One region of the Arthrobacter sp. MYb224 genome, then DNA from elsewhere that is predicted to be linked to it. Evidence: riboswitches for the same ligand, from Rfam matches in the RefSeq annotation. Region 1 holds a riboswitch; each other region holds the start of a gene.
The links. A riboswitch is a leader RNA that binds a small molecule or an ion and turns the genes downstream of it on or off. The one in region 1 is predicted to bind thiamine pyrophosphate.
Positions count from the first base shown of each region.

Region 1 (5,183 bases):
GTCGCCGAGCCGCCGCCCATGCCGGCCACCAGGGTTCCGACGCCATCGGCCATCAGCGCCCGCCCATTGAATTCGGAGAGGTCCTTGCCGGTCATGATGCCCACGGTGCGCACATGGCCGATATTCTCCGCGATCAGCACGAATACCGCCGGCAGGAACATCAACGCCACGTTGAAGTCAAAGCTGGGGGCATGGAACTGGGGCAGCCCAATCCAGCCCGCCTGACCCACGGCGGCAAAGTCCACCTGGCCCTGGAGGAGCGCAATCGCGTAGCCGATCACCAGGCCCACCAGGATCGACAGGCGCCCGAGCAGCCCCTTGAACGCGACGGTGGACAGCACCACGGCGAGCACCGTGAGGAAGGTCGTCGCCGGGAAATCGCGCATCGGAGCCAGCGTGGCGCTGGCGAGGTTCAAGCCGATCAGCGCGACGATGGTGCCCATAACCACCGGCGGCATCAACGCGTGGATCCACCGGGTGCCGGTCTTTGCCACGATCGCGCCGACGATGAACAGCGCGGCACCGGTCATCGCGATGCCGCCCAGCGCCGCGGAGAAGTCGTCGCCGACCTTCGAGGCCATCACCGGGGCGATCAGCGCGAAGGAGGACCCCAGGTAGCTGGGCACCTTGTTCTTCGTGATCAGCAAGAAGATGATCGTCGCGACGCCGGTGAACAGCAGCGTGGTGGTCACCGGGAAACCGGTCAGCGTCGGGACCAGGATGCTGGCGCCGAACATCGCCAGAATATGCTGGGCTCCGATGGAAATGGTCTGCGGCCAATGCAGCCGCTCATCCGGGGCAACGACCTCACCTTCGGTGATGGTCTTCCCGTTGCCGTGAATGCTCCACTTCATGCGTTCCTCCAGAATTCCTGGCCCCGCGTTTAGGCCGTAGAGAAGTCTACGCCCTTCGCGTGCGCTTGGGCGAAGAAAGACAGCTCGTGCTCGGCCGAACGCCGGAATGCATCCCACATCCGCTCGCGCAGCGCCGGATCCGCGAGCCGCCAGGCGGCGGCGACCAGCTCGATGGCCGCCGCGGTGGCCTCGTCGAACTCCGCCGAACTGTAGGTGGCCAGCCAGCTCTCATACCGGTGCCCGGCATGATTCGCGGCGCTCAGCCGATTGCCGATGTCCTGATAGATCCAATAGCAGGGCAGGATCGCGGCGATCAGCTCCGGATAGCTGGATGCGCAGGAGCTGAGGTGGTTGACGTAGTTCAACGTGGTGGCGCTCGGCTCGGGGGCCAGGTCCAGTAGCTCGCTGCGGTGCAGCTTCAGCTCACCCTCCAGGATTCCTTCCGCGCCCTTGGCCCAGAAGCGTTGCGCCTCGAGCTGCGGGGCCAGCGCGCTGGCCCGCGCGAGCACCTGCGCATAGCGCTGCAGATACAGGGCGTCCTGGGCCAGGTAGTACTCGAAACGTTCGCGCTCCAGCGTGCCCGCGGAGAGCTCGAGGATGAACTGAAGCTCATCGATTCCACCGCGCAACTCGGCGATCCGCTCCCACCAATCGGCCATCGGATCCGCGCTGTGCCCCGCGAAGAGCCCGGCAAAGTGGTTCACCGGTCCGTGCCCGCTGCCCACCTGCAATTCATCGGCCGCGGCAATCGCCGCGAAGAGGTACTCCTTCGCCGCGCCCAGGGCGGTCGCCCAATCCCCGCCGCGGGCATAGTGCGTGGCCAGCGCGCTGGATAGCGTGCAACCGGTGCCGTGGGTGTTGGCGGTGGCGTGGCGTGGGCCGTCATAGCAGGCGATCACCCCGGCCGGGCCCACCAGCGCGTCGGGGCAGCGTTCGGTGGGCAGGTGGCCGCCCTTAGCGATCACCAGCACCTCGTATTTGGCCGCCAGGCGTTGGGCCTGTTCGAGCAGTTCCTCCCAGCCACGCACCGGTTGCTCGCCGAGCAGGGCCGCAAGCTCTGCGGTATTCGGGGTGAGCACATCCGCCCGGGAAAGCAGTGCGTCCAACGCCGAACCATCGGCCAGCAGCCGGTCCCCGCTGGTCGAGATCATCACCGGGTCCAGCACCACCGGAGCGTGCACCGTTTCCAGCCACCGGGACACCGCGGTGATGATCTGTGAATTGGCCAGCATGCCGATCTTGATCGCGTCGATGCGCACATCTGCGGACACCGATTCCAGCTGCTTGGCCACGAACCCCGCGTCGACGGCCTGCACCGCATCCACGCCGAGGGTATTCTGCGCGGTGAGCGCGGTAATCACGGCCATGCCGTAGCCGCCGTTGGCGCCGATGGCCTTCAGGTCTGCCTGGATTCCCGCACCTCCCGAGGGGTCGGAGCCGGCGATCGAAAGAATGTTGGGACTCATTTGGCGCCTTCCCAGAGATTGCGCAGTTCGGCGCTCGCCGCCTGTGGATCCTCCGCGGCGCAGATCGCGCGGACCACCGCCATGCCGGCGGCCCCGCCGCCGCGCAGCGCCGCGGCGTCCGCGGCGGTCAGCGAGCCGATGGCCACGCAGGGCAGCTCGGTGAGCCGATTGGCCCGCAGGAATCCATCGATGCCCAGCGGGGTGGGATGGTCCTTCTTCGTGGGCGTCGCGCGGATCGCCCCGACCCCCAGGTAATCGAGGTATTTCGCGTCGGCGTTGGCCCCGGCCAGCTGTTCATCGGTGGACGCGCTGAGCCCGATAATCCCCTCGCCGATGATTTCGCGGGCGTAGCGCACCGCAATATCCTTCTGCCCGATATGGATGCCGGTGACCGCGGCCCCCGCGGCGCGTGCGGCGAGGAATACGTCGATGCGGTCGTTGACCAACAGCTCGGCCTTGCCGGCGGTGAGTTCCGCCGCCGCGCAGGTCAGTTCGAAGAATTCGCGGGCCGTCTCGTTCTTGGCCCGCAGCTGCACCCACTGCACTCCCGCGGCCACCGCGCCTTCGATGACTTCCAGGGTGCTGCGCGGCTGGCAGCTTTCGGTGTTGGCTACCAGGTAGATTCCCAGATCACGCATTATTTGCCTCCTCAAGGCGCAGGTTGTGCAATTCGTCGGGGTCCAGCAGCGAGAGTTCGTCGAGGAAGGCCGCGGCGAAACTACCCGGGCCGCGGCCGATGGCCAGGGCCTTTTCGGCGGCCAGTCCGTACAGGCCGTGGGCTGCGATGGCCGCGTCGAACGGGTCTTCGCTCACCGCGAGCATCCCGGCGCAGATTGCACCCAGGGCGCAGCCGCCGCCGGTAATCCCGGTCAAGCCGATCCCGTTGCTGTGCACCAGCGTGGTGCGCTTGGCATCGATGATCGCATCGGCCGCTCCGGAGATCGCGACCACCGAACCATATTCGATGGCCAACTCGCGTCCAGCCTCGATGGCCGCGTGCACGGTGTCCTGCGCGTCCACTCCGCGCCCGGTCGAGCTGCGCCCGGCCAGCGCCAGAATCTCCGAGGCATTGCCGCGGATCAGGGTGGGGCGCTGGGCCACGATTTTTCGCGCGAAGTCAGTGCGTACCGGCAATGCGCCCACGGCCACCGGGTCCAGCACCCAGGGGGTGCCGGCCTGGTTCGCCCCATGGACCGCTTCGTCCATGGCGCGCAGCTGTTCGGTGCTCGGAGTGCCCAGGTTCACCAGGACCGCGGAGGCCACCGCGGCAAATGGCCCGGCTTCGCCGGGCAGGTTGGTCATCGCCGGAGCCGCCCCGGAGGCCAGCAGTGCATTCGCGGTGAAGTTGGCGACCACGGTATTGGTCAGGCAAAACACCAAAGGGGATTGTTGCCGATAATTCCGGGCAACGGAAGTCAGGGTCATGCGACATCCCTCCGCTAGTTTGAACTAGTTCAGGTTCGACGGGTCTCATCTCAGTCGGTGAATCCGACACCCCGTGTCACTGGCTAGAGCGTACTCACCAAAGCCGCGGAAGAACAAATTATTGCCGTGCGCGGCGTTGCACCAGCGCCCTGACGGTGGCCTCGTCGATTCCCTGAGCTCGGGCTAATTCCCATACCCGATCCACCGCTTGAACCAGATCACCGGAGGATTTCTCCATATCCGCTCCGGCGTTCACCAGCGTTCCGGCACGCCGTCGGGAGGAAACCAGGCCGGTGGCCTCGAGTTCCTTATAGGCGCGGGCCACCGTCCCGGAAGCGACCCCCAAATCGGTGGCCAGTGCCCGCACCGTAGGCAGCTTGCTTCCCGCCGGCAGCTCGCCCAAGGAAATCAGCGAAGAGATTTGTGTGCGGATCTGTTCATAGGGCGGAACCGCCGCGTCCAGGTCCACGAAAATATGGTGGCTCATACGCGCTGCGGCACCCTAGCTTCTGGGCGGGCCAAAATGATCACTGCCGGGCAGCAGAAGACGATGATCCCCACGGCCGAAACGTAGGGACCTGCCTCGTAACCCCAGGCCAGCATGGTGACGGCCGCCGCGGTGACTACGCGGAGGGCGCGTAGTTCGTGGACTTGGCGGTACCAAATTTCTTGCTCCACGGTGACATCCCAAGGCAAGGCCGCACGCCGAACCCACCAGATGTGGCAGGCGGTAGCGGCAAGCAACGCGAGGAGCGCACCCAGCGCGAAGACCGGTTTGACCGGAACTAGACCCCAAAAATATTCGAATGGTGGATTGATCAGCAGGTATGTGGCGCCGATGAGCAAGAGCCCGGCGAGCACATAGACATAGCGCGGCAGGTCTGCGCTGTGCCGAGCCAGTGAATGGGTTCCCTTGGACTTCAGGTGCAGGTAGCCCAGGAACCCGGCATTGAGCACCAAGAACAAGAGGGCTACCACCAGGAGCGACACAATTGCCTGCGGGGCGTTCTCACCGGGGCGCGCATTGTCCGCGTACTCGGTCTGCACAAGCGAGGAGGAGCAGGCCAGTGCGATGAGTGTGAGTGCGGTGGTGAGGAATCCAATGGCAAGCAAATTTTCGCGCATCCGCAAAAAGGAGGAGGCTGGCTTTGGGCTAGTGGTTCTGGCAAAATTTTCCGGTGGCTTCCACAATGCCATGGCGATGAAGGTGATGAGCATGGCCACGTTAGCGGTGTTTTGCCAGGGTTGATATATGGTGCGATCCAGCGACATAAGCCACGAGGCCTTGTAATGCAGCGCCGAGGCTCCAACGGAGGCAAAGGCCAGGGTCGAGGTGCGCAGCAGCCGGTTGAGCCAGACTTCGCGCAATACCTGGTTATCGTGGGGGCTGAGCGAACCAAGCGGTTTGCGCAGCAAAATGAAGAGCATCGCGATGAGC
Region 1 is NZ_PCPU01000006.1:247,470-252,652, forward strand. It holds gene CQ017_RS13265 (uracil-xanthine permease family protein) at 1-854, opposite strand, end outside; gene thiD (bifunctional hydroxymethylpyrimidine kinase/phosphomethylpyrimidine kinase) at 884-2,320, opposite strand; gene thiE (thiamine phosphate synthase) at 2,317-2,958, opposite strand; gene thiM (hydroxyethylthiazole kinase) at 2,951-3,745, opposite strand; TPP riboswitch at 3,735-3,829, opposite strand; gene CQ017_RS13285 (GntR family transcriptional regulator) at 3,864-4,232, opposite strand; gene CQ017_RS13290 (hypothetical protein) at 4,229-5,183, opposite strand, start outside.

Region 2 (5,183 bases), on a different contig from region 1:
AGCCTGCCTTTCATCATCCGGAACAAGCTCTCTGATCACTAGTTTCGTGGAACGCTGCATAGCCTCAGTATGTCAGCACCGGCTAGTAAGTCACTATTTCATCGCGGATTTCCGCAAGCCACCCAAGCGTTCCCCCGCGCAAACTCCGCACCCGGGCGCTGCCTTCGGGGAGCGACTGGTTCAATTCCGTGGCGGCGCGCAGCGAGCGAACACCGGTTTTGCACACGAAAACCAGCTCGGTTGCAGGGAAGCTCTGAAGCTCCCGCCAGCCTTCGTTGGCAAGTCTTTCCAGCGGGAAGTGGACACTGCCGGGAATGACCGCAAGCTCGCGTTCCCACCCCTGGCGAACATCTACCACCAGGACTTCCCGGGCGGCCCGAAGCAGTTCAAATTCACTTGCGTCTAGCTCCTGGGCGGAGCCTGCAACCGCACAGGACGCCACGGTATATTCACCGAGCCCGGTGACCGGAGCACGCTCCGGATCTCGTGCAAACGTCAAGATGCGAACGCTTGCCTCCAACGCGTCGTAGAGCCAGAGCTTTCCGCTCAAAGGTTCTCCGACGCCGGTGATCAGCTTCAGCGCCTCGGTGGCCATCAGCGAACCGATGACTCCGCAAAGGGCCCCGAAGACTCCTCCCTCGGCACAGGAAGGGACCGAATCCGCTTCCGGGAGGTCGGGAAAAATATCCCTGAGCATTGGGCCCACTCGGGGGTCGAACACCGAGACCTGACCGGAGAATTGGAAGATGGTGCCCCAGACCAGCGGCGTCTGGGTCAACTCCGCGGCATCGTTTGACAGGTACCGGGTGGCGAAATTGTCGCTGCCGTCAATCACCACATCGTGTTCGGCAAAAAGTTCCAACGCGTTGCCAGGATCCAGTCGCTGTGCGTAGAGCCGCACAGAAACTTCGCTGTTCAGTTCTTCCGCCAGGCGCCGCACCGATTCAACCTTAAGCTGGCCCTGGTCCGTTTCACGGTGCACGGTCTGGCGTTGCAGATTCGAGAGTTCGACGGTGTCCGGATCGATCACGCTCAGCTCTCCGACGCCGGCCGCGATCAGGTAGCTGGCGATAGGGCTGCCCAATCCCCCAGCGCCCACGATCAGTACCTTCGCGTTCGCGATACGCTCTTGGCCTTCCACACCCACCCCGGGCAGGGACAGATGGCGGGTGTACCGGGCGAGTTGTGCACGGCTGCGCGGCGGCATCGGCTTGGTAGACATCAGAATTCTCCAACGAGTCTTTGCATCATTCCCGCTGTCGGAGATGAGGCCAGCGCGAGATCGCGTTGCGGAATACGCCCGGCAAGGAACGCCGCGCGCCCGGCCCGGACCGCGTCGCGCATCGCGGCGGCCATCAAGGGCGCGTTTTGCGCTCGGGTCACCGCGCTGGCGAGCAGCACCGCATCGCAGCCCAGCTCCATCGCCTTGGCCGCATCCGAGGCGGTCCCCACCCCGGCGTCGAGGATCACCGGCACCCCGGCGCGCGCGGTAATCGTTGAGATGTTGTGCGGATTCAGGATCCCCATTCCGGAGCCGATCGGGGATCCGGCCGGCATGACCGCTGCCACGCCTAGCTGTTCGAGCCGCATGGCCAGGGCCGGATCATCGTTGGTATAGGCGAAGACCTTAAAGCCGTCGGCGACGAGTTCTTCGGCCGCGGTGAACAATTCGATCGGATCCGGCAGCAGCGTATGCTCATCGGCGATCACTTCGAGCTTGATCCAGTCGGTTTCCAACGCTTCGCGCGCCAGCTGGGCGGTGAGCACCGCATCTCGCGCGGTGAAGCATCCGGCGGTATTGGGCAGCGGGCGCACCCCGTTGCGCGCCAGCAGCTCGTACACCGATCCGGAACCGGCCGCGGCGAAATGGCGAATGGCGACGGTGGTCAGCGCGGTGCCCGAAACATGCAGGGCCTGCTCGAGGGTATGCATCGAGGTCGCCCCGCCGGTGCCGAGAATCAGCCGGGAGTCGAAGCGTTCCCCGGCGACCTCGAAGCCATCGGTGTCAAGAGTTAGCTCTTCCATCTTCAGCCTCCCTGAGCCGCGGTGACGAGTTCAACCCGGTGGCCGGGCTTCAGCTCGAAGTCATTCCAGCCACTGCGCGGGACAACTGCCGAGTCCACCGCCACCGCAACGCCTAAACGCGACCCGTCGCTGGCCCTCCCGTCCGTTCCGATGTTCTTTCCCAAGTGCGCCGCGAGCAGCTCGCGCACGGTGCTTCCCGCCGGCACGGTGGCCGCCTCGGTGTTGAGGATAAATTCGATCTGTTGCATCTTCTCTGGCTCCTAGAATGGTGTGCTGTTGGCGAGTTGCGCGCCAAACCTATCGAGTGAAACGCTGGTCAGCTGTTGTGCATCTGCCGGGTTCCCGAGCAGCAGCTCGGTCCCCAGCCGTGCGCCGAGCGGGGTAAGCAGCACCCCGTGGCGCGAATAACCGGTGGAAACCACCAGTCCCTCATCCACGCGTCCGAGCAGCGGCCGATCATCGGGTGTCGCCGGTCTGGCCCGCACGATCGCCTCGTTCAAGGTGGTGTCGACGATGCCCGGCACGAGCCTGCGCGCATTGTCCAGCAGGGCGTGCATTTCTCCCACGTTCACCTGCTCTTGGCCGTCCTCGCGGCTCGACGCGCCCAGCACGAGGCTCCCATCGGTGCGTGGCACCAGGTAGACCGGCTGCCGATGCACGATTCCGCGCACGGTGTGCTTGATCAGCGGCGCGCCCACCGGTCCTTGGAGCCTGAGGATGTCTCCGTAGACCGGGCGCAATGGCAGAGCCGGCGCACCTGCTAGCGCGCCCAACCCGTTGGCAAGCAGTACCTGATCGCCATGGATTTCTTGGCCAGTTGAGGTAAGCACTCCACTGGTCCGTGATCCCTGGCGCAGCAGCCGCACCGCCGTTTCGCGCACGATCGACCGGTCAAGCTCATCGATCAGGATGCGCAGCAGGGACCGCGGGTCCAGCTGCTGGTCTTCGGCGCAGCGGATGGCGCCGGCGATGCCGGTGGCAAGCGCCGGCTCGAGTTTGCGTGCCGCGCTGCCCAGCAGCCGCTCGGCGCTGAATCCCAGCGAGGCTTGCAGCTTCATGAGCGCAAGCAGTGCGTCCATATCCGCGGTTTCGGCGGCGACGACCAGCGTGGAGTTTTCTACGTACGCTGGTCTGTTGCCGGTGGATTGTTCCACGCGGTCAATGAATGCGGGGTATTCCTTGGCCGAAGTGGCCATCAGGCGGTGAAGTGCGCCCTGTCCCCAGGTGGTTTCGGCGGTCGGTGCGAGCATTCCCGCCGCGGCGTGGCTGGCTCCCAACCCAGGCGCCGGATCCACTAGCGTGATTTCGGCGCCGCGGGCGCGCAGTTCGAATGCCGTGGCAAGCCCGATGATTCCGGCGCCGACAATGACTATATGCACGAAGGCATTTCCTTCCTACGGCGGCATGACCCGCATCAGGTGTAGCGGTCGGCACATGGCCCTCTCAGCCCAATCGCTGTTGGGCTCCCGCGGAGTACTTGGATTATAAGCATGCCTCAGCTCACTTTGGCGAACTTCATGACTTCAACCTGTGCTTCTGCCTGTGTTTTACTCGTTGGCATGAGCGAATTCAGTGGTCCGGAGGATTTGTCTACCGATCATCGGCTGGCACAGGTTGTCATCGATGGCGAACGGCAACTGCTCTTGCCTGCCGTCCGCCGGGATCGGCAGGCATTATTGCGGCTGCTCCACGCAGATTTCGAAGAGGTTGGTGCCTCGGGCAGGTGCTATTCTCGCGCGCAGATTATCGAGCAGCTGTGCAATGAACCAGTCGTTGAATCGACTAGGGACGAAGTGCATGATCCGCGCGTGCGCAGGCTCAGCGATTCGCTGCTGATGCTGCGGTGGCGAACCAAGCCGGAGAACCTGAGCCAACGCACCTCGCTCTGGGTTCATTCGGCCCAAGGTTGGCAATTGCTCTTTCATCAAGGCACCGGTCAATCCGCGTCGTCCCAGATCAGCGGCCGGCGGCTCGGCGCCGCTGGGCAAACGACGGCATCTTTGCGTCCGCTTCGCCTAGCGGATGCACCGCAAGTCCTCGCGGCCTTCCTTTCGAGCCCGGATATGGCCCGGCAAGGCGAGGTGAGTACGCTTGCCGAGGCCGAAGCCTATGTCCGCATGTTGCTCGAGTTCCCGGCCCGGCAGGTTCCGTTGGCCGTCGTCGAGAATTCTGCGCTCGTTGGCCTGGTGTGCGGGACCATCGATGAGGCGAACCTGAGCGCCTGGGTCTGGTATTGGCTGCACGCGGAGCATCGGGGCCGCGGGTTGAGCAGCCGGGCGTTGGCCGCCCTCTCGGCGGAGTTATTCTCCAGCTACCGCTTGCAGCGACTGGAGTTGGGTTTGCGCGTGAACAATCCGGCGTCGAAGATAGTCGCCGAGCGTTGCGGGTTCATTCTCGAAGGACGCGAGCGCGGCAAGTTCCTGATCAATGGCCAGCGGATCGATGTGTTGAATTATGCGCGGTTGCCCACCGATCCCATCCCGCCGATCAGTCCGCTGGAGTTTCGCGCGGAGGCGGCGGGAGGCTGATTTTCTTCGGGGCCGCAGCGGAACGGAAAGAAAAAGAGTGGGACCGGTTACCCGGTCCCACTCTTTGCTGGTTCTAAGTTCTAGAACTCATTTGGAGGCGTCGGCGGTGTCGCCGGCGACCGACGGGTTGGCGCGGTGCCCGAGGTGTCGGGACCGTCCATCTTGCTGATGTCGATTTTCTCCAGTGTGCGAGCCGCAGCATCGCGGCCGCCAAGGCCGAAGGCCAGAGCCGCTGCCAGGGCCGCACCGATCACGATGGCGCCGAAGGCCATGTTGATAATCGAATCGGCCAGACCCATGTACTTCAGGCCCATCGCGATGAACAGTGCGATGGCCGTGTAGCGGATGATCTTCGAGGCGGTGGTATCGCCCATCAACCGACCGATCACACTTGCCAGCACGAAGCCGATGGCGATGATGACGCCACCGAAGATGACCTTGCCGCCCAATTCCAAGACCTCGTTGAGGATGTTGGTGATTGCCGGGAAGTTCAGCATGCTTGCTGCCATGACCGCGAAGAACAGGATAATTGCGATCTTCACGATGGTGGCGATGATTCCCGATGCGCTCTGCCCCTCGGGAACAACTCCCCAGCCCGCCACAACTCTGTCGGTCCCCACACCGCGCAGC
Region 2 is NZ_PCPU01000003.1:64,761-69,943, forward strand. It holds gene CQ017_RS06245 (GNAT family N-acetyltransferase) at 1-60, opposite strand, end outside; gene CQ017_RS06250 (ThiF family adenylyltransferase) at 83-1,222, opposite strand; gene CQ017_RS06255 (thiazole synthase) at 1,222-2,025, opposite strand; gene thiS (sulfur carrier protein ThiS) at 2,028-2,273, opposite strand; gene thiO (glycine oxidase ThiO) at 2,286-3,404, opposite strand; TPP riboswitch at 3,400-3,505, opposite strand; gene CQ017_RS06270 (GNAT family N-acetyltransferase) at 3,585-4,553, shown strand; gene CQ017_RS06275 (mechanosensitive ion channel) at 4,634-5,183, opposite strand, start outside.
Region 2: it holds a riboswitch for thiamine pyrophosphate, as region 1 does, so the genes downstream of both, thiO (glycine oxidase ThiO) here and thiM (hydroxyethylthiazole kinase) in region 1, are expected to answer to the same signal.

Region 3 (5,183 bases), on a different contig from region 1:
GGCGGGACGGTTAACGCCGCGCTGCTGGTGGTTGCGGCATTGACCATGGTCATCGGTATTCTCGGTGCGCTGGCCCAGACGGACCTCAAACGTATGCTTTCGTTCACGCTAACCAGCCACATCGGCTACCTGATCTTCGGTGTTGCCGTCGGCGGACCGCTGGCCATCGCCGCCACCATCTACTACGTGGGCCACCACATCATCGTGCAGACCTCGCTATTCATGGTTGCCGGGCTCATCGAACGCCGAGCAGGCAGCGCGAACGTGACCAAACTCGGCTCGCTGGCCAAGCTGTCTCCGATGCTTGCCGTGCTCTTCTTCATTCCGGCCATCAACCTCGGCGGCATCCCGCCCTTCTCCGGATTCCTCGGGAAGTTCGGGCTGTTGCATGCGGCGTCGTCCGAGGCAGACGCCTTGACTTGGGTGGTCATCGGCGCCGGGCTGCTGACCAGTTTGCTGACCCTGCTTGCGATTATTCGTGTGTGGGCGCGTATGTTCTGGCGCCGTGCGGCGGATGCCGAGGTGCCGAACGCGCAATTGATCGCAGAATCCACGCGGGTTCTGGAACATGCCGCGGCAGGCGGCGCCGAGTCCCCGCATCTGGGCAGGAAGCTTGCCCGCGAGTTGGAATCCGAGTCCCTGCCTTGGGGGATGCGCTACGCGACCGGTTCGCTCGTTGCCGCAGGTATCGCGCTGACCATTTTCGCCGGGCCGATCTTCGCCTTCTGTGAACGCGTGGCGGCCGAATTGATTGCACGTGAACCATTCATCAACGCAGTACTACCGTTGAGTTAGGAGGAAAGGCGCATGAAGGACAAGAACCTCAAACATCGTGACCAGCGCATCGATGATGCGCTGGATACCTCCGGTGTCCGTCACCGTGCCACCTTCAAGCAGGAGTGGCCGTTGCTCCTGCTGCTCATCTTCGTATGGGGTGCACTGTGGCAGGACTTCTCGGCCGGGAATCTATTGTTTGGCGCGATTATTTCGATCGTCATCGTGAATCTATTCCCGCTGCCGCCGGTGGTGCTTCCCGGACGAATAAACCTTTGGTATTGCCTGAAGCTCTTCGCGTGGTTCCTCGGTCAGGTATTCGTCGCCAGCGGCCATGTGGCGCGAGTTGCGATAGTACGCCGTAAGAAGGCACGCAGCGCGGTGATCGCAGTGCCGCTGCGCACCGAATCTGACTTGGTAGTGATGACCGTGGGCCATGTGCTGACCCTGATCCCAGGTTCCTTCGTGGTGGACGTGGACCGCAGCAGTTCCACCTTGTACCTGCACTATCTCGATGTGAATAGCGATGCGGATGTGGAAAAGGCGCGAGCGAATATCCACGACATTGAACGCCGGTTGATCATGGCCATCGGAAGCCCCGATGAATACGAGGCGATCAAGAATGAATGCGGTCCGGATTTCTCCAGCAGGAAGCCCAAGAAATGATTGAAATAGCTGTATGGATTGGCGGAGTGATGTTGGCGCTGGCCTCTATCGCTTGCCTGTGGCGGGTTTTCAAGGGCCCCTCGATTCTTGACCGGGTGCTCGCTCTCGACGTCATGCTGTTGATCATTTCCAGTGCGCTGTGCCTAGACATGGCGCTGAACCGGCACACCGATTACCTGCTGTTCACGGTGGTTGCATGCACCTTGGGATTCATCGGCTCGGTTACCGTCTCGCGGTTCGTATCGGATCAGAGGAACGCCTAATGGACACGTTCTTAGAAGCACTCGCTGCGCTCTTGCTGGTACTTGGTTCCCTGATGTCGCTGATCGCCGGAATCGGTTTAATTACCTTCCCGGATCTGCTTTCACGCATGCACGCGGCCACGAAACCACAAGTATTGGGCTTCCTGCTGCTCTTCGCCGGACTCATCATCCACTTGCGCAGCTGGGGACTGATCCCGGTCTTTGTATTGGCCTGGGGATTGCAGCTGCTGACTGCCCCGGTATCGGCGCACATGATTGGCCGCGCCGGATATCGCACGAAGCACGTGGCGAAAGAAACCTTGCATGTTGATGAACTAAAACAGGTCATTAGCAATCATTCGCAGACGACCGGAACCACCGCAGCGGTGCCGCCAGCGAAACCTGCACAGAACGACGAGCCCGAGAGCACCTAGCTGCTGGTTAAACTTTGGTGGGGCAGGCCAAATGGCCTGCCCCACCAAAGGAATTCGGCAATGTTACTTGCTGAACTTCTTCATGGCCTTGTTGGTGCCGCGATCAGCCAGCACCTGGATAATCGATGCGACCACGGCGGAGAAAATGGCGAACCCCAAAGCCTGGCGCATACTCGCTTCCGCGGCTGCTTCCTTGCCGTGACGTGGCGCGTCGTTTCCGGTGAAGCCTTTCCAGACCTTGTCGACCAGTCGGCTTCCAAGCATTCCCGCTCCCATGGAAATTCCAAGGGTAACAAGCTTCTGCACTGAGTTCATGAGGACCTCGCATTCGCGTCGTAAGGTTTCGTTCTGTAGCCCAGCATACCTGCGGTATGGTGGTTGAGCAGTAATCATTCCGACAGGGGAGCGTCATGCCGTTCGCGGTGCAAGACGCTGAGAGTGCGATAGATCGCAGACCCTCGAACCTGCCCCGGCTAGTACCGGCGAAGGAAGTCGAGCATCTCGGATGCGGATCATGGCGCGCGATTAAACGCCCACCGGTCCGTGCATCTCCCCTCCTTACATAGGAGGACAAACCTTATGAACGTTGCACCAGCAACTAACCGTGCCAGCTGGCGCGTGGTCGACATCGTTGTGGCCTCGGTAATCGCGGTCGCCTCGGGCGTTATCTTTTGGGCTTGGAACGCCGGATACGGATTGGTCAGCCTTGCTTTCGTGGCTTTCCCACCGGCAAGCGCCTTCGTATCTGGCATGTGGCTTTTTCCCGCGGTGCTCGGTGCGTTGATTATCCGGAAACCCGGTGCCGCGCTGTATTGCGAGATCCTCGCCGCCGTCATCTCAGCCTTGCTAGGTTCCCAATGGGGATTAGCGGTGCTGTTCTCCGGCCTGATCCAGGGGCTCGGAGCCGAGGTGGTCTTTGCCGCAGTGAGGTACCGCCGGTGGAACCTGCCGGTGGCACTGCTTGCGGGATTCATGTCGGGAATTTTCGGCGGAATCGGCGAAGCCTACCTGCTGGGTTACTTCGCTGAGTACACCGAGGCGATGAAGCTGTTCCACGTAGTTGCCATGGGCATTTCCGGCCTAGTTATTGCCGGACTTCTCTCGTGGTTGGCAACCCGTGCTCTGGCGAAGACCGGTGCCCTGGGAGCATTGGCTAGCCGTTCGGCACACCTTGAAGGTTCGCTGCGCAGTGCCTGAATTGAGTTCTTCGACTACCGAAGCCACCCCCGGGCACCTCGGCGGTGGCGGCTTTGAGATCACGGCCGACAACTTTGGCTGGCACCATGCCGAACGTCCATTGCCGGCGCTTAGCGGACTGGACCTGCATATTCCCGCCGGGCAGAAGGTCCTGCTGCTAGGCCCATCTGGCGCCGGTAAATCAACGCTCTTGCACGCCTTGGCTGGAGTTCTGGAGATCGACGAACGGCAGCAGGCCACTGGCAAACTGCAGATTCAGCGACGGGATGCCTTTGCCCGCAGCTTCCCGGTCGGGTTGATGCAGCAAGACCCCGAAACACAGATCGTGCAGAGCCGGGTCGGCGACGATGTCGCCTTCGGTGCGGAGAATCTTGGAATGGCTCCGGAACTGATCCGCGCGCGAATCCCCGAGGTGCTTCGCGCGGTAGGACTTGGGAATCTGGATTTGTCGCACCGCACCCAGGAACTCTCCGGTGGCCAGAAGCAGCGGCTGGCCTTGGCCGGGATTCTTGCTATGGGCCCCGGTCTGATGCTCCTGGACGAACCCACCGCAAACATTGACCCGTCGGGGATCGCGCCGCTGCGTGATGCGGTGATTGCCGCCGCCAATGCCACCGGTGCGACACTGCTTGTGGTGGAACATCGCTTGCAGGCCTGGGCAGAACACGTAGACCGCGTACTCGTCCTTGCCCCTGGCGGAGGGATCGCCCATGACCTCGAGCCGCGGGCGCTCTTTGAGAATGAAAAGATTCGCCGTGAATTAGCCAGGGCGGGCATTTGGATTCCCGGCTACGTTCCGCACACCGAACCTCTTCACTCACGCGAGGGAGCGGAACTGCTCGCGGCGGTGAACCTGCGCGCGGCGCGCCATCCGCAGGCGGTGCGCACGGCCGAAATCAACTTGCGGCTGCGCGCCGGCCAAGCGTTGGTAATTCGCGGGGAAAATGGTGCAGGGAAATCCACCTTGGCGCTGACCTTAGGCGGATTGCTCGAGCCGGCTACGGGCAGTGTCGAAGCAAGCAGCGACCTGGCCGATGGGTTGAGTCCGCAACCCTTCAGCTGGCGGGCAGGGGCATTGGTTGCACGGATCGGGTCGGTATTCCAGGAACCGGAACATCAATTCGTCACGCAAAGCGTCCGCGAAGAATTGGCATTCGCACCTACCCGAGCACGCCAGGCCGGGGTGGAGAACGAGAAGTACGCTCCAGCGCAGATTGCTCTGCGGGTGGAGGAACTGCTGGACCGCTTGGGGCTTGCCCATCTGGGCGAGGCCAACCCGTTCACGCTCTCCGGTGGCGAGAAACGCCGACTTTCGGTAGCGACGGTGCTGGCCGCCTCACCAGATGTATTGATCTTGGACGAACCGACCTTCGGGCAAGATGCCAATACGTGGCTGGAACTGGCAAACATCCTGATCGAGGCGCTCGAATCGGGGATAACCGTGGTCGCGGTGACCCACGATGAAGATTTCGCTCACGCGCTCAACGCGGCGCAGATCGTAATGACTCGCGAGGAGCCGGATGCCAAGCCGGCAGCGGTACGCCAAGGCCCGATGCTCGACGCGCCCTTGGGGGATAGCTGGCTGGCAAAAATCAATCCGTTGGCCAAGCTGGGTGCGATCGCTGCGGCAACCTTGCCGTTGATCTCGACCATCGACTGGGTCTCTGCCTGCGTGGTCATCCTTGCTACGCTCTTTGCCTTGCCGCTGGCGGGCTTGCGTTTGGGCACGTTTATGCGCCGCGGCTGGCCGCTTATTGTTGCCGGGGCCCTCGCCGCCTGGGGAATTGCCTTGGTAGGTGAAGACTCCGGCGAAACGCTGCTAAGCCTGGGGATACTCAGCATTACCGAAGGATCGGTGAGCGCCGGAGTA
Region 3 is NZ_PCPU01000003.1:463,879-469,061, reverse strand. It holds gene CQ017_RS08200 (Na+/H+ antiporter subunit D) at 1-795, shown strand, start outside; gene CQ017_RS08195 (Na+/H+ antiporter subunit E) at 808-1,440, shown strand; gene CQ017_RS08190 (monovalent cation/H+ antiporter complex subunit F) at 1,437-1,703, shown strand; gene mnhG (monovalent cation/H(+) antiporter subunit G) at 1,703-2,116, shown strand; gene CQ017_RS08180 (DUF4235 domain-containing protein) at 2,180-2,431, opposite strand; TPP riboswitch at 2,506-2,624, shown strand; gene CQ017_RS08175 (ECF transporter S component) at 2,696-3,313, shown strand; gene CQ017_RS08170 (ATP-binding cassette domain-containing protein) at 3,315-5,183, shown strand, end outside.
Region 3: it holds a riboswitch for thiamine pyrophosphate, as region 1 does, so the genes downstream of both, CQ017_RS08175 (ECF transporter S component) here and thiM (hydroxyethylthiazole kinase) in region 1, are expected to answer to the same signal.